4 regions of the Neptunicella sp. genome follow, and region 4 is predicted to be linked to each of the others. Evidence: predicted binding sites of a transcription regulator. Region 4 holds the regulator's gene; each other region holds the start of a gene.
The links. The regulator sigma-54, encoded in region 4, starts transcription at its own class of promoters, with help from an activator protein. The targets are predictions, from matches to a motif close to GTTGGCACGNNNNTNGNNT.

Region 1: the regulator sigma-54 is predicted to act here: its motif matches at 4,272-4,290, upstream of ACTD55_RS01440 (PEP-CTERM sorting domain-containing protein).
Region 2: the regulator sigma-54 is predicted to act here: its motif matches at 2,925-2,943, upstream of glnK (P-II family nitrogen regulator).
Region 3: the regulator sigma-54 is predicted to act here: its motif matches at 4,222-4,240, upstream of ACTD55_RS06280 (FlgO family outer membrane protein).

What each region holds. Positions count from the first base shown of each region.
Region 1 covers NZ_JBLWWF010000001.1:356,928-362,957, forward strand. The annotation lists gene ACTD55_RS01420 (diguanylate cyclase) at 1-659, shown strand, start outside; gene ACTD55_RS01425 (pyridoxamine 5'-phosphate oxidase family protein) at 671-1,222, shown strand; gene ACTD55_RS01430 (HAD family hydrolase) at 1,261-1,692, shown strand; gene ACTD55_RS01435 (DNA polymerase II) at 1,770-4,136, shown strand; gene ACTD55_RS01440 (PEP-CTERM sorting domain-containing protein) at 4,362-5,144, shown strand; partial or broken gene ACTD55_RS01445 (DUF885 family protein) at 5,450-6,030, shown strand, end outside.
Region 2 covers NZ_JBLWWF010000003.1:148,565-154,594, forward strand. The annotation lists gene ACTD55_RS03375 (AGE family epimerase/isomerase) at 1-434, opposite strand, end outside; gene ACTD55_RS03380 (tetratricopeptide repeat protein) at 637-1,866, shown strand; gene ACTD55_RS03385 (M20/M25/M40 family metallo-hydrolase) at 1,925-2,797, shown strand; gene glnK (P-II family nitrogen regulator) at 2,998-3,336, shown strand; gene ACTD55_RS03395 (ammonium transporter) at 3,351-4,595, shown strand; gene ACTD55_RS03400 (Dyp-type peroxidase) at 4,815-5,738, shown strand; gene ACTD55_RS03405 (dipeptidase) at 5,770-6,030, shown strand, end outside.
Region 3 covers NZ_JBLWWF010000006.1:41,626-47,655, forward strand. The annotation lists gene ACTD55_RS06255 (SPOR domain-containing protein) at 1-179, opposite strand, end outside; gene ACTD55_RS06260 (hypothetical protein) at 237-1,010, opposite strand; gene ACTD55_RS06265 (hypothetical protein) at 1,089-1,757, opposite strand; gene ACTD55_RS06270 (hypothetical protein) at 1,778-2,413, opposite strand; gene ACTD55_RS06275 (FlgO family outer membrane protein) at 2,768-3,517, opposite strand; gene ACTD55_RS06280 (FlgO family outer membrane protein) at 3,528-4,142, opposite strand; gene ACTD55_RS06285 (FlgO family outer membrane protein) at 4,293-4,949, opposite strand; gene glyA (serine hydroxymethyltransferase) at 5,113-6,030, opposite strand, start outside.
Region 4 covers NZ_JBLWWF010000001.1:6,447-12,476, reverse strand. The annotation lists gene lptA (lipopolysaccharide transport periplasmic protein LptA) at 1-330, shown strand, start outside; gene lptB (LPS export ABC transporter ATP-binding protein) at 332-1,057, shown strand; gene ACTD55_RS00065 (RNA polymerase factor sigma-54) at 1,137-2,585, shown strand; gene hpf (ribosome hibernation promoting factor) at 2,624-2,911, shown strand; gene ptsN (PTS IIA-like nitrogen regulatory protein PtsN) at 2,949-3,392, shown strand; gene rapZ (RNase adapter RapZ) at 3,389-4,240, shown strand; gene ACTD55_RS00045 (HPr family phosphocarrier protein) at 4,257-4,532, shown strand; gene ACTD55_RS00040 (LysE family translocator) at 4,574-5,194, shown strand; gene mgtE (magnesium transporter) at 5,329-6,030, shown strand, end outside.

The DNA of each region.
Region 1 (6,030 bases), 350 kb from region 4:
TGCAAAAAATGTCGCTGGCGGCACAACAGCGGCAATATATTAATTTATGGGTGATGTTTGGATTTGCGCTATTAATCTGCTTGTTGTTGGCGATATTGGTTTATCGTAACCAACAAAATAAACGTCGATTAATCCATTTAGCCAATGTGGATGGCCTAACCGGTTTGCTTAATCGACGTAAGGCATTGGAAATGTTGCAATTGCAATTTGATTTAGCCCAACGCCATAAATTTCCATTGTGTGTGGTAATTATTGATTTAGATCTGTTTAAACAGATTAATGATAAATTTGGCCATGCCATAGGTGATAAAGTGCTGCAAGGATTTGGGCAACTATGCTTGGCGACCTTCCGCCATACTGACGTTATAGGCCGCATTGGCGGGGAAGAATTCCTCATCGCCTTGCCGCACACAGAACAGCCTTCAGCAGAAAGTTTGCTGCACAGTTTAAGTCATCAAGTGCAAGCGATGGCAGCAAGTATTGAAGCTGATGGGTTGATGGTGTCTATTTCCTGTGGTTTAGCCATGTATCAAGACCAATCATGTATAGAAGAGTTAATGACACAAGCCGATAACGCACTGTATCAGGCTAAACTACATGGTCGTAATCGAGTGGAAATTTTTATGCCGAATACGAGTCAACATTTATTACCCGTTTAAGTGAGCGTGTTATGGGACAGCAATTCAATCAGATTTCCACTAAATTAACGCAATTCATTCAGGCGCAAAAAATATTTTTTGTGGCGACGGCAACTGCGGATAGCCGGGTCAACCTTTCGCCTAAAGGGATGGACTCATTGCGAGTGCTTAGTCCTAATCGGGTGATATGGTTGAATGTCACCGGTAGTGGCAATGAAACGGCCTGTCATGTGCAGGAAAATCCGCGTATGACCATTATGTTCACCGCTTTTGAAGGAGCGCCGATGATCTTGCGGTTATATGGCCAAGCCCGTGTCATACATCAGCATGATAGTGAGTGGCATGAGTTATTTGGATTATTTCCCGCCATACCTGGCGCCCGCCAGATATTTGATTTGCAGGTGGATCTGGTACAAACCTCCTGTGGTATGGCCGTGCCTTTTTTTGATTATGTGGAAGAACGTGAGCAGCTTAAAGACTGGGCAAACAAGCAGGGTGAGGAGGGGATTAAAAGTTATTGGCAGAAAAAGAACCAGCACAGCATTGATGGCAAACCCACTCATATTTTACATGACAGTGAATAACTTCGGTGGTTTATTTATTTGATTGGGGGAATACCCTAATGGTCGATAGCCCTGATCTCCCCGGTAAAATGTGTGACTGGGAATCTGTCGAAGCGGTTGCAGGTGCCAGACAAACGTTAGCTCACCTCGCGATTACACATACACTTTATGTGGCCTCTGGCGCCCAGGATTCATCTGCTCAGGATATTCAAAAGGCCCTGCAACGAGTCGATATGGCGCAATATATCCGGGGGTACTTTTGCCCAGCCAGTATAGGTATTGCTAAAGGTGCTCCAGCGTTTTTACCCGAGATTATGCGCCGCTTAGGTAAACCCGCCGCACAACTATGTATGGTTGGAGATAGTTGGGATAAAGACATTTTACCCGCGTTGGCCGTCGGTATGCAGACTATATGGTACTGTCCACAAGGTCATTCTGCCCCTATTGATCAAGTCACAACAATTCGCTCATTAACTGAATTGTGTCAGTAATTCTCATCGGTGGTAACAGTCACGCGAGCGTCATTGTGTTACATTAACAGCATACTCATTATTGGATCTCAACATTTTTGCCACACACTGCCGAAGGGTTTATTTTAACTCGCCATCAAGTTGAACGAGCTGGTAAAACACAGCTGGAGTTTTGGTTAACTACCCAAGCCGGGCCGGTAAAACTAGTAACACCCGCGCAAACATTTACGTTTTTTATTCATCAAAGCGATGTGACTAAAGCGCAAGCATTACTTGCCGAGGTTAAAATTCAATGTGAGTTTAAGTCATTAGCCTTAACGACTTTTCATCATCAAGCCGTATCCGGATTATATTTTACCAGTGCCAAATATCTGTTTGCCGCTAAAGATTTGTTAAAAGCGGCAGGCATTACCCGTTATGAAGATGATATTCGTTTAGCCGATCGCTTTTTAATGGAACGCTTTATTTATGGCAGCGCTGCCTTTAGCGGAATTCCATTGCCAGTTAAATCCGCTCAACAGGCATCTGTAACCTACCAGCAGGCGCGCTTAAAACCTTCAACTTATCGTCCCAACTACAAGGTATTATCACTGGACATAGAATGCAGTGAGCAGGGACATTTGTACTCGGTCGGATTAGCAGGCGCGGATTGGCAACAAGTGATTATTATCGGTGATGCCCAAGCTGGTCCTGACTGGATCTGTTGGGTAGCCGATGAATCTGGCTTATTACGTGCCATGATTGATGCAATTCATCACTATGACCCCGATATTATACTTGGCTGGAATGTAGTTAATTTTGATTTCCAGCTTTTGCTCAAACGAGCCCAAGTAAACGGCATCCCTTTAAGTCTTGGTCGAGAGCACAGCATTGCCACCTGGCGAGATGCCAAAAGTGAAACCAATCAGGGGTATATCACCATTCCCGGACGGGTGGTGGTAGATGGTATCGATGCCTTGAAAACCGCGACCTACCAGTTTGACAGTTTTAGTCTTGAGTCTGTGGCGCAAGCTCTGTTAGGCAAGGGCAAAAAGACGGAGGATGTGGATAACCGGCTGGCGCAAATTACGTATGACTTTCAGCATAATAAAGTCAAATTGGCCGAGTATAATTTGCAGGACTGTGTGCTGGTAAACGAAATTTTCGAGCACACAAAGCTATTAGACTTTCTTACTTTGCGTAGTCAATTAACCGGCTTGGAGCTGGACAGAATGGGGGGTTCTGTTGCGGCGTTTACTAATGTGTATTTACCCAAGCTACATCGAGCTGGCTATATTTCGCCTAATCGTCCGGCTAATGGCGGCTTGGCCAGCCCGGGTGGGTATGTGATGGAATCCAGACCGGGTTTATATAAAAATGTACTGGTATTGGATTTTAAAAGTCTATATCCATCAATAATCCGGACGTTCAAAATCGATCCGCTTGGCTTGATCGAAGGTTTAAAATCACCGGACAATGCCATTCCCGGATTCCGCGGGGCGCAATTTAGCCGCGATAAACACTTTTTACCGGATATTATTACCTCATTGTGGCAACAGCGTGATGAAGCCAAACGCAATCATGATGCGGCTCGTTCTCAAGCGATAAAAATATTAATGAATTCATTTTATGGTGTACTTGGTTCTGGCGGCTGCTGTTTTTATGATACGCGTTTAGCCAGTTCTATTACCTTGCGTGGGCATGAGATTATGCAGACCACGGCACAATGGATCCGGGAAGCTGGGCATCAGGTTATTTATGGCGATACCGATTCGACTTTTGTGTGGCTGGAAGGCGATTTGAGCGAGGAACAGGCGCACCAAACCGGCAAGCAATTGCAAACGCAAATCAACCAACAATGGCAACAAAAGATTGCCGACGAGTTTGAGTTGGATTGTGATTTGGAAATTGAATTCGAAACTCATTTTAAACACTTTTTAATGCCCACTATTCGTGGTTCGGAATTGGGCAGTAAAAAACGTTATGCCGGAATTAAAGCGGGAAAACAAGGCGATGAACTGGTGTTTAAAGGGCTCGAAACGGTTCGCTCCGACTGGACAGACATTGCCAAACAATTTCAAACCAGACTCTATGCCATGGTGTTTGCCGGTGAAGATGTTAAAACCTATTTACGAACCATGGTTGACGGGATAAGGGCAGGTCACTATGACGATTCGCTGGTGTATCGAAAACGTCTGCGTCAACGACTGGAAAAGTACGTTAAAAACGTTCCTCCCCATGTTAAAGCCGCCCGACTGGCAGATGAAAAAAATCAACAATTAGGCAAAAGTCTAAAGTATCAGCATAAAGGCTGGGTATCTTATGTTATCACCCTGAATGGCCCTGAACCCCTGGAATACCTTATAAGCCCGATTGATTATGATCACTATATTGACCGGCAAATCCGTCCCATAGCAGAAGGTATTTTGCCTTTTGTTGGCATCGACTTTGAACAACTGACCAGTGATCAGCTGGGGTTATTTTAATTATTGGATTTAATCGTCATGTAGCCATTTATATAAATAATAATTTAAACAATAAAGTGTCAGATAAATTTACAGTTTTATTGATGACTAGCGATATTTTATACTTAACGTTTTGATTATTAACATTTTATTAGTCATGGCATATAAATTGATTGATCCGCTGTAATTCCAACAAAACACCTTCGGGTGGATTCTAGTTGAATAACTACAAAAGGAAATAAGTGGATGAAACAAGTAAATAAAATAGCTATAACGGCGGTTGCTTTAGCAACCATCTTCACCGGCAGTGCTTCAGCAGCCCTAATGTATGATGCTGATGTAACCATGAATGCTATTTTTGGCGGTGGCAATATTAATGGTTCATATACTGTTGATCAGAACAATGGTATTGAACTTGGTTTGCGTGGCAAACTTCGCTTTAATAATGCCGGTTTGCCTGAAAATACTTTTAATAGTAATGGTGATGGGACTTATAGTTTTGATGCTGGTGTTGCGCCAACACAAAGCTCGCCTGTTGCGATATGGAGTTTTGAATGGTCAATTAATACTGATTTTAGTGATCAAGACCAAACAGAGTATGATCTTAATGATTTAGTGTATGAGTTGGCTTTGGATAGTGATGCAAGTTTAGGCACCAACTTTATTGTTTGGGATCCAATTAATGTTTCATTTGCTGATCATGATATTGGTGATAACACTACCGCACAATCTGCAGGAACAAATGCAACAGATGCGGCATCATATGCATTGCTAATCTCGGAAAATAATCTAGCACAAAATTCATGGCAGCCTCATTGGTTTAACGCCGGCTTAGATCCTACCGTTGATGGAACCTATGATATTATTCTATCTGCTTACTCGCGTAATGGCGGGGAAGCACTGGCCAGCACTACTATCCAAATCATTGTTGGTCAAGGCGGTTCTGCTCAGGTGCCAGAACCTGCCTCAATCCTGATGTTTGCAGCGGGTTTGTTGGGCCTAGGCGCGGCAAGACGACGTAAAGCATAATAGCGTTCTGCAAGGAACTATAGTGCAATGATTAGCCGGCTTACTCGCCGGCTTTTTTATCTGTATTAGAATTAATCACCGCATAGGCAGCAAGATCACAGAGTGTTTGATTAGCAATATCTTGGCCTTGGCACTCGAAGCACCATACTCGCTGCTATATCATTTCTTTTTCTGTGACCTCTCATTCCAGCAGTAAATAGGGATCTTGGCGATTGGGATGCAATAGGCTAGTCTTGAAAGCAATCTGAATTAACCGCTCAGATCGTCACGTTTAATAACAATAATAAAACAATAGGGAATGAGCCATGTTTAAACCCGCTATTTCAGTGCTGATTGGTAGTTTGTTGTTCGCTTGTAGTCAGCCAGCGCCAACACCAGCATCGTCCACTACATCAGAATCCGCTACGCCAACGGCATCGACGGTTGATCAAAATGCCCAATTTGATCAGTTTAAAAACCAGTTTTTGCAAGATACCTGGCAAGTTTATCCCGATTATGGGGTCTATGTGGGGTACTACAAATTCGATGATGTATTAACGGTTCCTGATGATGAGCAGCAGCAACAAGAAAACAGCTATCTGCAAAATACACTCGATAGATTAAACCAGTTCGATCTGAACAGATTGTCGCCATCCAACGCAACAGATTATGCGCTGATTAAAAATCAGATTGAAGCCACGATCTGGTATCGGGATACGTTTAAATCGGATCAATGGGATCCATCCAATTATAATGTGGCGGGGGCATTTGGGGTAATCCTTAATACGGACTATAAACCTTTGGATGAGCGTTTAATGTCAGTATTGGCGCGCTTGCAGAAGGTACCCGCTTATTATGCTGCGGCAAAGCAAAATATTACTCAGCCGACGTTGGAGCATACTGATTT
Region 2 (6,030 bases), on a different contig from region 4:
AACCACGCAGTTAGCGTGACTTCCGAGCATGCGCCTTGGTTAATTTGCATGTCGTATTCACTTAAGGCATACAGCCAATAGGCTTGGGCTATACATTCGTCATCTAGACTGTTGAAAGATTTTAAGTTTTGACTATGCCATCCCAATCGATGGTTATCTGCTTGAATCAAATGTGTGTGTATAAAATTCTTGGCTCTATCGGCATGATTGAGTAGGGCCACATCGTTAAATACGCCATACGCTGCGCTAAAACTCCACATAATGCGACAATGCAAAATCGAACCTTTGGTGGCCGACTTATCAACCTTGCCATCTGCACCAATACTGCCCCAATAGCCACCGTTTTCCATATCGCAGGCTTTAAACATCCAATAAGGCAAAATAGTGCGCCGCACTTCACTTTGTAATTCGTCCTTAAATTGTTCTGGTGTCATGCTAAAACGTCATTTGATGGAGGATGTTATAAAAATTTACATTATCATGAAAACGTTTACAAGAGGAATGATACTAAGTTTTACGTTTTCATATTCAATTCTGATTTGAATTAAAAATAATTATAAATTTTATCAGGATGTTAATACGCAGTTATGTGCGTATGAATTGGGAGTGATGAATCGAGGGAGGTATGGGGCAAAAATGCTTGACCATTTGCTGGCTAATACTACAGTTTATTATATTGCTCATGCCGTTTATGGGGGCATTATGTTGGATAAAATATTTATCATCCTGATCACGTTGTTTGGTCTTTCTGCCTGCGCCAACCATTCCTCTACATTGGTTGAGCCTACTAATTTATTTAATGATCAAGCCTTTGCGAACTACCGCCAACAAAAAATTGAAACTGAAGAGCAGATTTTTTACCTGTCCGATGAGATAAAAAAATATATGGATGAGCATATATTTCCTGTGCACGGCTCTGCTAAACGTATAAAAGTCTTAGCCGATTCCTTTTTTGATAAATCTAACTTAAACCTGATTTATGCCAATGATGCTAACACCACCGCGAGTCAAACGTTCTTAAGTCAGCAAGCTAACTGTTTATCGATGACAATTTTAGCCTATTCGATGGCCCAATATGCGGGGTTGGACGTGATATTTCAAAAAATTAAAATCCCGGAATACTGGGTTAGACGTGATGGTCACAGCTTATTAAATGGACATATCAATTTGAAAATAAAACCGAAAGAAGATCCTGCTGATCGAGCTGCGTTGACATTTGGCTCTGAGGCTGTCGAAGTGGATTTTAATCGTAATGTGTCAAGTCAACACTTTGCAAAAATCCCCATGAGTAAGGCACAGATTATGGCAATGTTTTATAACAATAAGGGGGCTGATGCATTGATATTGGGCAAGTTGAATCTCGCTTATGCCTACTTTAAACAGGCGTTAACCCTTGATCCTGCTTTTGTTTCGGCATGGGGAAATTTAGGCATTCTATATCGCTATAAGCACCATTTTGACTGGGCAGAAGCGGTCTACTTACATGCACTTAACCTAGATGATGATAATTTGAATAGTTTGGAAAATTTGGCTGTTCTTAAGTCCTTTGAAGGCCAACATCAGCAAGCTGCTGAGCTATATCAAATGCTCGACAATAAAAGACAATCTAATCCCTATTATCATTTTATTTTAGGTGAAGAAGAATACGACAAAGGGCATTGGGATCTGGCCATCGATCACTATAAAAAGGCATTACGAATAAATAGAAAAGTAGATGAATTCTATTTTGGTTTAGCCAAAGCTTATTATCAGTTAGGGGATACCGAGCAAAGTAAAAAATATTTAAAACAGGCTAAACGTAACTCCATTAATGAAACTATGCAGAATCGTTATCAGGGCAAACTAGATTTGCTTAGTCGAAGTTAGAGGAGGGCTTATAAAAATTTTATTGCTGGTCATTGTTTGGTGCATGAATTTTGCTGCAATGGCAAATTGTCAGCAGCCCGTTATTGTCCAAACGGTTGATGGTCAGCAATTATGGCGTGATCTACAAATTCTTTCATCCGATGAAATGCAGGGACGGGAACTCGGGCATAATCAGCGTGCACAGCAGTTTTTGAGCCAGCGTTTTCAGCAAATGGGTCTTAGTCAGTTTCATCTCCAGTATATGCAAATTTTTACCCATGAATATCTTATCGGCAGCGTGCAAGGAGCTAATGTTATCGGTTGGTTAAAGGGGCAGCAGTATCCACAACAATATATTGTGATCAGTGCGCATTATGATCACTTAGGTAAGCAGCGCGGTAAAATTTATAACGGTGCTGATGATAATGCCTCAGGCGTAGCGGGGTTATTGGCACTGGCCAACGGAATACGGGAAAAGCGTTTACGTCATTCGGTTATCTTTTTGGCGACCGATGGTGAAGAAAAAGGCTTTTATGGTGCAACTGCCTTTATCAAATCACCACCAGTAGCGTTAGGTAATATTAAATTGAATGTAAATATGGATATGATTGCTTATCCGGGATCCAAACAGGCTCTCTATTTAGCCGGTGCAAAAGCGTACCCACAATTAGACTCTATTGTTGAATTGAGTCTGGCGCAAGCGGGTGTTTGTCTTAAACGAGGTCATGAAGGGGTGAGCAGAGGATATAATGGTCAGCGGATTAATTGGCGTAAGTCCAGTGATCACCGGGTTTTCGACCAACAGGGTATTCCTTTTTTATACTTTGGTGTCAACGATCATCGCTATTACCATACCGAGCACGATGATATAGACAATATCAATCCTCTGTTTTATCAAGCCGCAGTAGAAACTATTTTAAATACCTTAAAAATATGGGATAGCGCGAATTAAAGTCCGCTTATCTTTCACTAGCACCAGCATGGTGCATTTTACCTAAAATTCTGCTCATTCTGAGTGCAAAATTACCATCCCTAATGGCAATGATTAATTTAAGTTATTGATATTTAAGGTAAAAAATATTGGCATGTTGATTGTAATGGTTTTACGTAGACAGGTGAAAAATATAATAAAACCATATAGGAGCAACAAAGATGAAGTTAATAAGTGCCATCATAAAGCCTTTTAAGCTTGATGATGTACGTGAAGCCATCTCTGAAATCGGCATCGACGGATTGACGGTGACAGAGGTAAAAGGTTTCGGTCGTCAGAAAGGACATACTGAATTGTATCGTGGGGCTGAATATCAGGTGGATTTTCTACCTAAAGTGAAGTTGGATGTGGCAGTGCAAGATGATCAGGTAGATCGCTTGGTTGAAGCCATTATTGGTGCCGCCAAAACCGGAAAAATCGGTGACGGTAAAGTATTTGTTTATGATCTGGAACACGCGGTTCGTATTCGAACTGGTGAAACAGACAACGACGCAATTTAAGGGGAGAGTGCAAAATGGAACCAATCTTTGAATTACAATATGCCCTCGATACCTTTTACTTTTTAGTTTGTGGTGCGTTGGTTATGTGGATGGCAGCGGGTTTTGCCATGCTGGAAGCTGGGTTAGTCCGAGCTAAAAATACAACTGAAATATTAACCAAAAACATCTCGTTATATGCAATCGCTTGTACCATGTATATGATTTGTGGTTACTCCATTATGTATGGCGGTGACGACTTTACCTGGTTCTTAAGTGGAATTATGTCTGACGGTGCGACAGGAGTAGCAGAAGATCCTGCGACTTATGCGCCGGCGGCTGACTTTTACTTCCAGGTTGTATTTGTGGCAACCGCTATGTCAATTGTTTCCGGTGCTGTTGCTGAGCGCATGAAACTATGGGCATTTTTTGCCTTTGCAATCGTGATGACGGCATTTATCTATCCAATGGAAGGTGCCTGGACGTGGGGTGGTGAGTCTGTATTCGGTTTATACACCCTTGGCGACTTAGGTTTCTCTGACTTTGCTGGTTCAGGTATTGTGCATATGGCGGGTGCGTCAGCCGCGTTAGCCGGTGTGCTGCTGCTGGGGGCACGTAAAGGTAAATATACCGCTGATGGTCGAGTAAATGCGATCCCTGGTGCTAACTTACCAATGGCAACATTAGGTACCTTTATTCTGTGGTTAGGATGGTTTGGTTTTAACGGTGGTTCGGTTTTAGCGACTGCAAGCGTAGAAAGCGCCAACTCCGTTGCCGTTGTGTTTATGAACACTAATGCGGCGGCTGCCGGTGGTTTGATTGGTGCTCTGATTGTCGCTCGTTTTATGTTTGGTAAAGCCGATCTGACCATGGCACTTAACGGCGCATTGGCAGGATTAGTGGCTATTACTGCAGAACCATCAACTCCAACACCATTACAAGCTACTTTATTTGGTGTTATCGGTGGTGTGTTAGTGGTCTTCAGTATCCTAGCTTTGGATAAATTGAAAATCGATGATCCAGTAGGCGCTATTTCAGTCCATGGTGTGGTGGGATTATTAGGTCTGTTGTTAGTCCCTGTGACCAATGCTGAAGTTTCTTTTAGTGGTCAAATTATCGGTGCATTGACGATCTTCGTATGGGTCTTTGTTGTCAGCCTGATTGTATGGGCGATTATCAAAGCTGCAATCGGTATCCGTGTCTCAGAAGAAGAAGAATATGAAGGTGTGGATATGAGTGAATGTGGTTTAGAAGCCTATCCTGACTTCACCGTAAAATCATAGTATCAAGTTACACCAACTCCAAGGATGGAGTGCTCCGCAAAGCGTCGGGAACAGGCGCGTGGAGTAAGATACATTAACGTTGTTAAGCCCCGTCTTTGTCGGGGTTTTTTATTGTCAGAAAATGAGTCAGTTCTGTATCCGTTTTTGTCTACTTCGTTCTTATTTTTACCTGGCTGATGTATATTAGCCAGCATCATGGTTAATAAAGGTAAGCGGCAAATGTCACAGCCACAAAAAGGAATCTGTGCCGAACCTAACCTCCACGGGTTATTTTTAATGTTTAATGTGGAGGAGGGCAAAGAAGCCATTATTCGTGAAAAACTGGCAATTATGCTGGAAATTTTTGAACATTATGATGAAGAACACTACGAAGGAATGGTATCCGGAGTGATTGCCGTTGGCAGTAATTATTGGATGGAATTGTTTCCCGGGATCTTGCCTAAACAACTCGCACCATTTCCGGATTTTTCTGAATATGACCGCAGTGCCCCTGTCGTGCCGTTTGATCTGTTTATTCAAATTCGTGCTGATCGGGCAGATATTTGCCATGCCATTGGTATTGAAGTGTGCGCGTTGTTGGAATCTGATGTTGAATTAGTTGAACAGGTTAAGGGGTTTCGTTTTCTGGATGGACGTGATCTGACTGGCTTTGTTGATGCGGCAGATAATCCCAGAGGGATGAAAAAGTTTGATGTTGCGATTGTCGGCGACGAAGATCCGGAGTTTACCGGTGGTAGCTATATTCATGTGCAACGTTATCAACATAATCTGGAAAAGTGGAATCGTCTGCCAGTTGTTGAACAAGAACAAATTATGGGGCGTACTAAAGCTGAAAATATGCCGTTTTCGACTCATAACCAAGCGCCTTTTTCCCATGCTAAAAAAATAACAATGCAAAATGCACAAGGTCAGCCGATTGAATTGTTGTGCCAAAGTATGCCTTATGGTGATATGAAGGTGCAGGGGCTGTACTTTATTGCTTGTGCTAAAAGTCCTCAGCCGTTTACCGACAGATTACGTAATCGAATTGTGGCTGATGAAAATGGTGACTACGACAAGTTATTGGATTTTACCACGGCCGAAACGGGAGGAGCATTCTTCGCTCCTTCAATTAATTTTATAAAACAACAGGCTAAACGATAAATCGACCTTACCGACAAGGAGAATAAAAATAATGAAAAAGACCTTAATTGCACTGTTAATGAGCAGCGTGTGTACAACTGTATTGGCGGGAGTTCCTTCAGAACAAGCGATAAAAATTGCTCGCGACAATATTATTGTTGATACCCATATTGATGTGCCTTACCGGATTAATCATCAATGGGAAGATGTGACCAAGGCCACAGATAAGGGCGACTTTGATTATCCGCGAGCCGTACATGGAGGGTTAAATGCGCCCTTTATGTCGATTTATATTCCAGCCAGTTATGAAAAG
Region 3 (6,030 bases), on a different contig from region 4:
ATACCGATTAACAGAAGGTCATTGTGGAGATAACCATCGATTGTTACCGCTCTGGTTTTACCATCAACAACCACATCCATTAGCTGAAATTCGTTGTCAGTGAGTGGTACTCTGGTTAGTTGCTCGGCTGTGATTGAGCAACTAATCAGTAGTAACAGCAGGGATAAAAATCGTCTCAATGCACACATTTTATTGTTATAATTTTTTATTAGCCTTTACGATATTGTATAGTCTATTCAGATATTTACATCCTGCTTAATATTCAAACTTCCCCCGTAACGTTGATCTTCGATAAATTGAATTTGTACGTCTTGCGGTTGATGGCCATCTAAAGACAATCGCTGGGCCTTTTTACTGGTTTCGGTATAAATTGAAAGCATTTTTAACTCGGATATAACCTTATCACTGCCCTTTTCAACGAGTTTCAGATCACCAAATACAGAACGATTTCCGGTACGTAAAAGATCAAAAGAAAGTGCCCCATTGTCTACCTTAATATTGTCAAAAGTCACATTCGCTTGTAATTCGCCAGTTCGAACAATCAAAGGGACATTATGTAATAATTTCGGCGAAACTCTAATTGGACCGTCCTGGTTATTCTTTTCTGAAATTTTTTCTTCAACACCACAATCAATAACTACATAGGAGCGATACTCTTTAGGTTGTGCATTAGCTTTACGTCGCATCGAAAATTTTATTGTTTGAGCATTGGCAGGAGATAACAAAAAATTTCGGGGTGAAAAACGCACCCAATTTTCAGCACTGTTACCCGGCATTGCTGCATCGGTTGGCAACACTGACATGTTTCCTAGTGAATCAAATTGATAATATTTAAATTTAAGTGAACAGTCTTGCGGCAAAGTATCACGGTTATAGACGGTAAAGGTGGCGTCACGTTGATCTTGATCCATATAAATACGGAACGCGGATAATCCAATTCCCCAAGTAGGTAGTGACAATAAGAAAACACACGTGAATAACAAACCACCTATACTTTTTTTATATTTCATTTATGACTCCGGTAATCAATAAAAATAAAGCCATACTTGAAGTCAAGTATGGCTTTTGTCTACCTGATAGCAATTACTTTAGTAAGTTACATCAATGGTAAATGCTTCTGTGTAGGTTTGTCCTGCATCAAAATCAATCGCTGCGGTAATCGTTCCGCCCAATGCAATTAACGCCTGACCAGAAACAGGAATACCACTCCCACCTGCATTACCTGTGGTATCACCCGTCGCCGCCAGATTAATCGGTGTCGCAGTATTAACCGGTAAGGCAGTGCAAGCATCACCATCCGAGCCTGCATCATAATCTGCAACACAACCTGCAGGTGCAAATGCAAAGCTGGTACCCGAAACACTGTTAGCCGTTACCGTAACGGCACCTCCAGGTACCCCCGTAATACGATAAAAGCCTGGTGTACCGGTAATTCCCGGGGTACTGCAGCCGTCACCTGATATAGCCCCATAACTGCCACCCGCAGCTAGTGCACCGCCTGTAGCAATCTTCATAGCGATATTACCGGGATAATTAAGTGGAGTAGCATTACCTGTAACAGTCATAATGCATTGAAGGCCTGTGCCTAATAGCATACCGGTACCGAAGTCCATTGGTGTCACTTCGACCAATGTTATTTCCGGAACCGTTGTAAATCCGACATCATAGGTTGTAGATGATGCAGCTACATTCATACTTATTGCACTGACTAATGTGGCACATGGCAATAAGATTTTATTTAAATTTGTAGGTCGCATAGCAACTCTCCTTAATATTCTTAATAAACCACGTCAACGGGAAATGACTCTGAGTAGGCCAAATTGGCAGTCAAATCAGAAGCCCCTATAGTAATCGAACCACCGACACTGAATATCAATTCACCCGCGGTAACGCCTGCATCACCACCATCAGTTGTTGATGCCAAATCATATGACTGTGCAGAAATAGCACCGCTATAAGTCGTACATAGATCACCATCGGCACCATCGTCATAAGTAGCAATGCATCCGGCAGGAGTAAAAGAGAAATCGGTCCCAACAACCCCACCGATCGAAATGCTAACCGACTGACCTTGCAAGCCGGCAATTTTATATAGTCCTGGTGTGCCCGCTCCAACACCATTAACACAGCCAGCTCCGGTTAAATCACCAAAACCGGTGGCAGTGACTGCCACCGCTCTCTTCGTTTGGGTAGCGGTATCTCCTGGAATATCTGCATCCATCGTACAAACACCACCTGCATCAATATATACGTTGGTACCAAAACTCAGGGCTTGTACTTGCGTTAAAACCAAGTCAGGTAGCGTCGTTACTGTAACATTAAAGGATTCTGACGCGGCATTGGCAAGACCAGCTCCTCCCAACAGTAACGCACTGGCAATCAGCGTTTTTCTAACACTTAGTATATGTTGCATCACAACACTCCTAGATTTATCAAAAGGTATGAAGCAGAAATATCGACAGCTAAAAATATATAGTAAGTGATCAACAACATGTCGATATTAAGCTACTTAACGTTTATCGGCATAAGTGACTGAAAATTAATTTTTCTATACTGAATTATCCGTTATTAGTAGCATTCTTATTAGCCAAACATTAAGCAATAAGCAACTATCTGTCAGTATATGCAGATGTAACGATTTACTTAAGACAACTAGCTAACTCACATTTTGCAAGCCAGATTTAGCCTCTCGGAAATCAATCTAACATAGTTTTAACAGAATCAAGCAATATTAATGGCAGTTAGCAACTAGTTAATGCTGCAAACTTTATTCTTTAACTAATTGAATATTATCAATAATCGATTGATTTAGCAGCGCATCAACTATCTGTGCAGGAAGGAAGCCCTGTGCCGAAGCAACAACAGCTTTAGATGAAATACCAACAATCCGGACATTGACTAACATACCGTCTTGCTGTTCAACGAGCGTACCTGTAAGTACATACTTTATGGGTAAATTGGCTTTTAATTCTGAGAAATCACGACTTAATATGAAGTCACCTTGCGGGGTAACACGAATAAAGTCCGTTGCTTTATAATCGACCACCGGAATACCAAATTTATGTACTTCGTGTACAAAACTTTCGGCCAATTGATTACCTACTACATTGCTGGTGGCAAAGTCGCTTTGTAAATTAACGAAGCTAGTAACCGCCATGGGTGTTGACTGATTTACATATTGTAAATTAGCCACTAAGTCCTGCATCATGCCGCGCACGTAATCATTTATATTCTTGGATGACAGTACGGTATTTGAATTGGCTTGAGGATCTTTGGGCATATTGGCCCGTAACTTCTGTTGGTAACGCTGCGTAAAATCTAGACTCGCCTGATAAGGTCTATCAATAGGTTCAGCAGCGGATTCAACTGACGGTTCTACTTGGTTATCACCTTTTTTATCAACCATTACGCCACTGCGATTATGTTTCGCCGTACTGGCTAACTTAGCGTCTCCCTGAAAAGCCGCACAGCCACTTAAGGTGCCAATTAAGAGAAAAGCAATAATTTGAATCTTCATGGTACTGCTCCTAATATTCGCTGCGATAAAGTGAGTTGTCACGACTGATCACCTTGGATTGACTCCACATGGTATTAGTCGGCATATAGTCTGTAGCGGCAGCGATAATACTTTTACTCTTAATATCTATTAATCGAATATTTAACACCAGACTATTCTGTTGCTGGCTATAGGTACCTGTTAAAAAATAATCAGCATTAATTTTCGTATCTAGTTGCTCAAGTTGTCTAGACAACATCTGATCATAGTTTTGCTTGATATTAATGTTCGGCATGGTCTTAAACTCAACTACGGTTAATCCTGCTTGAGCAGACAACGTAGTCAAACTTTCCTGCACCTGTAAACCAAAACTACCTGCATCTGGCAAGTTTTTGCCACTGTTTAACGCGACCGGTAATATTGTTCCCACTGCAACACGCTTTTGAATATCGATGTTATTTGCGGTATCAAACAATTGTTCCGTTAATTGTCGGACGTAATAATGAATAGAATTACTTTGCGGTTGCACCGTTGAGCTATTATTGCTTGTTGTCTTCGGAGTTTGTTCAGCATCAGCAAACATTGGCAGGTTTGCACATCCGGCCAATAAACATCCCCACAAAGATAAAAACAGACACTTTTTCATTATTAATCCATACCAACATTATGAGCTACATATAACGGTTATTGTTACTAGCTAATGGCAGTCACTATTGCAATGTGCTTTGCAATTAGTGCGCCAATCAGTTTATTAAATTGCGTTGATCACCTTACCGCGATACCAACCAATCAACCTTTACATCAATTTATCGATCAAGAAATTAGGCAGTAATTTGCTATTCGAGGCTACAACTTGCTTAGTGGTATAATTGATTAAACGCACATTCACCACCACACCGCGTTCGTTGCGCAGCATGGTTCCCGATAAGATGTAATTAATATCCATATCATCACTGATACTGGTAATATCTCGCGGATGCAAATAACCACTGTGCTTATCCATGTTAAGCATGCCAGTCAAATTATAATCACTGACCGGTAAACCTATTTGCTGCAAATCATTAATAAAAGCTTCGGCTAACTGATCCCCTAAGCGATTACTGCTGTGTTGCGGCGCATCCATATCTACAAACGCAGTCACAACAATAGGGCCGTCAATATCCCGTCCTTGCATATCATTTTGAATATCCGATGCCATTTGCTCAGTGTATTCCGTCAATAATTGAAAATGCACATCGGTATTAAACAAACTAGCCGGCGGTTGGGCGTCAATCGTTTGAGCGGACATATGAGTTGGCATGTCCTGACAAGGATAAAATTCGCCTTGATCATTAGCGCACAAAGGTTCTGGTGATACAGTCGATGAATTATAGGAAGTGAAGTCGAGCACGGAACAGCTCATCAGTATTGTCGATGCCAGCCAAAGGGTGACTAATTTAATGGAGTATGCCATAACGTGATCCGCAAACGATTTTTTAATCAATAACAGCACAAAGCAAATTTTACGCCAATTTAATGCCCCATTTAATTAAAGATAAGTTTTAGCACACATTCTTTCATCGAGATAAAAAAACGCGCCCGTTGGCGCGTTTTGATTTGTTAACAATGATTAATGCTTAGGCATAAACCGGAAAGGTTTTGCACAACGCCAATACTTCAGATTTAACCCGGTCGATAACTGAGTCATCCCCCATATTGTCCAGTACATCAGCAATCCAGCTGGCAACCTGCTTGGCTTGTTCTTCTTTAAAGCCACGACGAGTAATAGCCGGAGAACCAATACGCAATCCACTAGTGACAAACGGAGAACGCGGATCATTAGGTACCGAGTTCTTGTTGACGGTGATATTGGCATTACCCAGCGCTGCGTCAGCATCTTTACCGGTAATATCCTTGCTAATCAAATCGAGCAAGAATAAATGATTGTCGGTTCCACCAGAGACCACATCATAGCCACGCTCCTGTAACACAGACACCATAGCTTTAGCATTGGCAACAACTTGCTGTTGGTAAGCTTTAAATTCTGGCTGCAAAGCTTCTTTGAAGGCAACCGCTTTAGCCGCGATCACATGACACAACGGACCGCCCTGGCTTCCCGGGAACACGGCGCTGTTAAGCTTTTTATAAATATCTTCATCACCACAGGCTGATACAATCAAACCACCGCGTGGTCCCGCTAAGGTTTTATGTGTAGTGGTAGTAACCACATGAGCATGAGGAACCGGGTTTGGATAAACCCCAGCCGCAATCAGACCGGCAACGTGAGCCATGTCGACAAATAAATACGCACCGACTTTATCGGCAATTTCACGGAAACGAGCCCAATCCACAATACCGGAATAAGCCGAAAAGCCACCGATGATCATTTTCGGTTTGTGCTCTAAGGCTAACGCTTCGACTTGATCGTAATCAATCACACCTGTTTCAGGGTGCAAACCATACTGTACCGCATTATAGGTTTTACCCGAGAAATTCACATGCGAACCATGAGTTAAGTGGCCACCGTGTGCCAGACTCATACCCAATACCGTATC
Region 4 (6,030 bases):
AGTTTGGTGATTGATGCCGATGAGGTGGATGTGATAGCCAAAGATGGTCCTGGCAGTGAAATTTTTATTGCTCGTGGCAATCCCGCCAGCTATCAGCAAAAGTCTGATGATGGCAGTATGATTAAAGCCTTAGCCAACGAAATCAAATATACCCTGGGCGAACGGGTATTAACGCTTACCACCAATGCCGAACTGCACTTACAAAACAGTATGGTTAAGGCCGAATTTATTGAGTTCGATATGGAAAATGAACAATTTAGTGCCAACGGCAGTAACGATGACGATGGACGCACGATCACTATCTATCAACCCGGCACACAGGAAAAATAAGATGGCAACCCTTAAAGCCACCCATTTAGCCAAATCCTACAAATCCCGTCAGGTGGTAACCGATGTGAGTTTACAAGTCTCTACTGGCCAAATTGTTGGATTATTAGGGCCAAATGGGGCAGGTAAAACGACCACCTTCTATATGATTGTCGGCTTGGTTCCTATCGATAAAGGTCAAATTTTTATTGATGATCAGGAGCTGACTTTGCAACCTATGCATGTTCGTGCCCGCAAAGGTATTGGATATTTACCGCAAGAGTCATCGATTTTTCGTAAATTGACGGTATGGCAGAACTTGATGGCGATTCTAGAAACTCGTAAAGATCTGAGTAAGGCTGAGCGCGAAGAGCATGCAGACGCCCTGTTGGATGAGTTCAACATTAATCATATTCGTAATAGTCTTGGTATGAGTTTGTCGGGTGGCGAACGGCGACGGGTAGAAATTGCCCGCGCATTATCTGCCGATCCGGAATTTATTTTGCTTGACGAACCCTTTGCGGGCGTCGATCCTATTTCTGTGACCGATATAAAGAAAATTATCAATCACCTCAAAGACCGGGGGATTGGCGTGTTAATCACCGATCACAATGTTCGTGAGACCCTTGATGTGTGCGAAACCGCCTATATCGTTAGTCATGGAGAATTAATTGCCCAAGGCAATGCCGAACAGGTGCTAAGTAATCAACAAGTAAGGGATGTATACCTGGGCGAGCAATTCAAGCTATAGTTAGCAAACAAAACATCAACCATTAGCAATGTAACAGCCTTAGCTGGTTTTTGAATTAACGGGACACGACAAGACGTAAATGAAGCCCTCATTACAATTAAAATTTAGCCAACAACTGACCATGACACCGCAGTTGCAGCAAGCCATCCGGCTGTTGCAATTGTCGACCATCGATCTTCAGCAGGAAATTCAGGAAGCCTTGGATGCCAATCCACTATTGGAAGCAGAAGATAATCAGGACTTCCCCGAAAACGAAAACAAAGATTCAGATAATGACTATGAAGCCAGTGACAGTATTGAGTCTGGTGATGCTCTAGAGAAAAATGAATTACCCGACGAATTACCTATCGATTCAACCTGGGATGAATATTACAGTGCATCCTCGGCGCCAGCCGCTCCCATTAGCGGTGGTGATGATGAACAAATTTATCAGGGTGAAACCACCGACAACATTCAAGAACATTTATTATGGCAAATGCGCCTGACCCACTTCAGTGAAACAGATATCGCGATTGCCACTGCCATTATTGATTCTATTGATGAATCCGGTTATCTCACCGTGTCTACTGAAGATATTCTGAATAGTCTCGATAATGAAGAAGTCGACATTGACGAAGTGAATTGCGTATTAAAACGGGTGCAAATGTTCGATCCTGTTGGTGTTGGATCACGAACACCGGCCGAATGTTTGATGGTACAGCTTAACCAGTTTGCCGCTGACACCCCCTGGCTAGAAGAAGCCAAACTGCTAATTACCCAATACATGGATTTACTGGCCAGTAAGGATTATCGCACTCTGATGCGCAAGGCGCGCCTAAATGAAGAACAACTGCGGGAAACCATACGATTAATTCAGACCCTTAATCCACGTCCCGGCAATGCCTTAATTACCACTGAGCCAGAATATGTGATACCGGACGTATCGGTGATGAAAAAGAATGGCCGCTGGGTTGTCGAACTGAATCCCGATAGTCTTCCCAAACTCAATATCAATCAGCAATATGCGGCCATGAGTCGCAGTGTCAAAAATACCAGCGACAGTCAGTTTATTCGCTCACACATGCAAGAAGCCAAGTGGTTTATTAAAAGTCTGCAAAGTCGCAACGAAACTCTGCTCAAAGTGTCCAACTGTATTGTGCAGCAGCAACAGGGATTTTTTGAATATGGTCCTGAAGCGATGAAACCAATGGTGTTAAATGATGTCGCAGAAATGGTGGATATGCATGAATCAACCATTTCCCGTGTCACCACACAGAAATATATGCATACCCCCAGAGGGATTTATGAACTGAAGTATTTCTTCTCCAGCCATGTCGCCACTGAAAATGGCGGTGAGTGTTCGTCCACTGCAATACGGGCATTAATTAAAAAGCTGGTTGCGGCAGAAACACAAAGTAAACCTCTGAGTGATAGTAAGATTGCGCAATTGTTGGCCGATCAAGGTATTATGGTTGCTCGGCGAACCATTGCAAAATACCGCGAATCATTAATGATTCCACCGTCTAACCAACGTAAAAGTCTGCTTTAACGGAGCAGCTTGAACGTCAAATTTAAGGAAGTCGCGATATGCAAATCAACCTGACTGGCCACCATGTCGAAATTACAGACTCACTACGTGATTACGTAGATAATAAATTTACCAAACTGGAAAGACATTTCGATCATATCAATAACGTCCATGTAATACTTAACGTCGAAAAGCTCAATCAAAAAGCCGAAGCGACGTTACATCTACATGGTGCTGAAGTCTTTGCTACCTCAGAGCGTAATGATATGTATGCAGCAATAGACAATTTAATTGACAAGCTTGATCGACAGGTGATTAAGCATAAGGAAAAAGTCAGTCGGCATTAATCCATATTAAATGACTCAGTAAAAGCAGTAATAATTAATGGAAATTAAAAATATACTCACTCCCGGCTGCACAGTTTGTGCAGCCGAAGATTCCAGTAAAAAACGTATTTTGGAAACCATCAGCAATATTGCTCACCAAGCATTGCCGCAATTGAGTTCGGATCAAATACTCGAAAGTCTGTTATCCCGAGAGAAAATGGGCAGTACCGGTATTGGTAATGGCATTGCCCTGCCCCATGGGCGACTGGCTGAACTGGATAAAGTACTGGGAATTTTAGTTACTTGCCAAACACCAATTAGCTTTGATGCAATTGATAACAAACCGGTGGATATATTCTTTGCTCTACTGGTACCCGCGGATCAAGCTCAAGGACATTTACAAACGTTGGCTACCATCGCCGGTAAATTAAGCGATAAAGATATTCTCAAACAAATACGTCAGGCCGAAAGCAATCATGAACTTTATGAGGCGATAATATGAAGCTGATGATTATCAGCGGACGTTCAGGCTCGGGAAAATCTATTGCGTTAAGGGTATTGGAAGATCTCGGCTATTACTGTGTTGATAATCTGCCGGTTAACTTACTCCCCACCCTGACTCACACCGTGGTGGATGAATATGATCAGGTCGCAGTCAGTATTGATGTGCGTAACCTACCCAAAGATCCCGATGAATTAGTCGAAATTCTCAATTATCTGCCCGATAGCTGGGATATGAATATTGTCTATCTGGATGCCAGTGACGATGTATTAATTAAACGCTTTAGCGAAACTCGTCGTTTACATCCCTTATCCCGACATAATAAATCCCTTAGTGAAGCCATCATGGCAGAAACTAAACTGTTGGCTCCCATCATTGAACGTGCTGATTTGTATCTGGATACCGGCGAACTGTCCGTGCATCAGCTAGCTGAATTGGTCCGTGAAAGGATATTGGGTAAAAAAAGCTCTCGTTTAGTCATTGTATTTGAGTCATTCGGATTTAAACATGGCATTTCCAAAGACGCTGATTATGTATTCGACTCACGTTTTTTGCCCAATCCTCACTGGGAACCGGATTTGAAACACCTGACCGGATTAGACAGCGCCGTACAGAATTTTCTTGGTGCACAACCTATTGTGACTAAATTCATCTGGCAAATACAAAATTTGATTACCACCTGGCTTCCCCACTTAGAGCGGAACAACCGCAGTTACGTAACAATTGCAATTGGTTGTACCGGTGGCCAACACCGTTCAGTGTATGTGGCAGAAGCTTTGTGTAATAACATCCGTAATACTCACCCAGATGTACAAATCCGTCATCGTGAACTCAATCGCACTCCTTGATTAGGTAATGCTGTAAATGAACCGAATTGAAAAATCTCTGGTGATCCAGAATAAATTAGGATTACATGCCCGCGCGGCCACTCAATTAGCTAAACTTGCCAATCAATTTGATGCGCAAGTGACCATCCAGCAACAAGATAAAAGTGCGTCAGCCAATAGTGTATTAGGGTTGATGATGCTGGAAAGCCATCAAGGCAAAGAAATCACCGTAATCAGTGAAGGGGTCGATGCAGCGGCGGCAATGGATGCTGTGGAAGAACTCATTGCCAAAAAATTTAACGAAGCAGAATAAACTGCTTACGTGCTCCTCATTTTTCTTCTGATGTACTTTTAATGCCAGATTTAACCCTACTCGCCGCGTTCATTCCGACCTTCTTTTTTGTTTCCATTACTCCCGGCATGTGTATGACATTAGCCATGACGCTGGGCATGAGTATTGGCGTCCGTCGTACATTGTGGATGATGATAGGAGAAGTGATTGGCGTTGCGATCGTCGCGATTGCCGCGGTACTCGGTGTGGCCAGCATTATGCTTAACTCCCCCGAACTTTTCACAGGATTAAAATGGCTGGGCGGCGCTTATTTGGGTTATATCGGTATAAAGATGTGGCGCGCCAACACCAGCATATCACTTAACCAGCCAACCGATTATGACGTAAGCCGCCATGCGTTGTTTTCACAAGGCTTGGTCACTGCTATTGCCAATCCTAAAGGCTGGGCATTTATGCTGTCATTACTGCCCCCGTTTATCGATATTGAACGTGAAGTGGCACCACAACTGATGGTGCTGGTGAGTATTATCATGCTCAGTGAACTGATCTGCATGACGATTTACGCCACTGGAGGTAAAAGCTTACGATTATTCCTTTCTCGGGGAGATAATATTAAATGGTTACATCGTATTGCCGGCAGTTTAATGATAGTTGTCGGTTTTTGGCTGGCCATTGACAATTAACCACGACTCCCTTTCTTACCCGGCATAAAAATCCCGGTAAAGCTTAAATCGACTAAAAATTCTGCTGATCTCTGATGCGGCTTCCTCTAAACTAGCAAAATAAAATCAATAAGTTGCAGTGAGCCATTAGCTTTATGCCTGACAATACCGAACAGCAATACAGTAACAGCCAGCTTCAGATCATCAGCGATGCTCTGAATAATGGTATGTATGTGCAAGTTCGGAAGATGCTGCATAACATGCCTGCCTGTGATGTCGCATTATTGCTGGAATCTACCACCTCCAGAATTCGAACCGAGCTATGGCAATTACTCGACGCAGAATTTCATGGGGATGTACTCGAAGAACTATCTGAAGATGTCCGTAATGGTATTGTGCGCAGCATGGTGCCAGAAAAAGTCGCCGACGCGGTCGAGGACATGGACACCGATAATCTGGTGGAATTGTTACGCAGTTTACCTGATGAAACGGTCCAGGAAGTACTTAATTCAATGGATCATCAGGACAGGCTAAGGGCTGAAAAAGCCTTGGCCTACGGTGAAGAAACCGCCGGTTTTGTAATGAATACCGATACCATCACTCTGCGTCCCGATGTCACTATCGACGTGATATTGCGTTATTTGCGTCTTAAAGGTGATGTGCCAGAAGATACCGATACATTTTTCGTGGTTAATCGGCATGACAAATTAACGGGTTATGTCCCGGTTACCAAGTTGCTAACCGCTCGTACCGATATGACGGTCAAAGAATTGATGACCAAAAATTCAGAAGGCATTCCGGTCGATATGCCCGAGCGGGAAGTGGCTAAACTGTTTGAACGTTACAACTGGTTATCT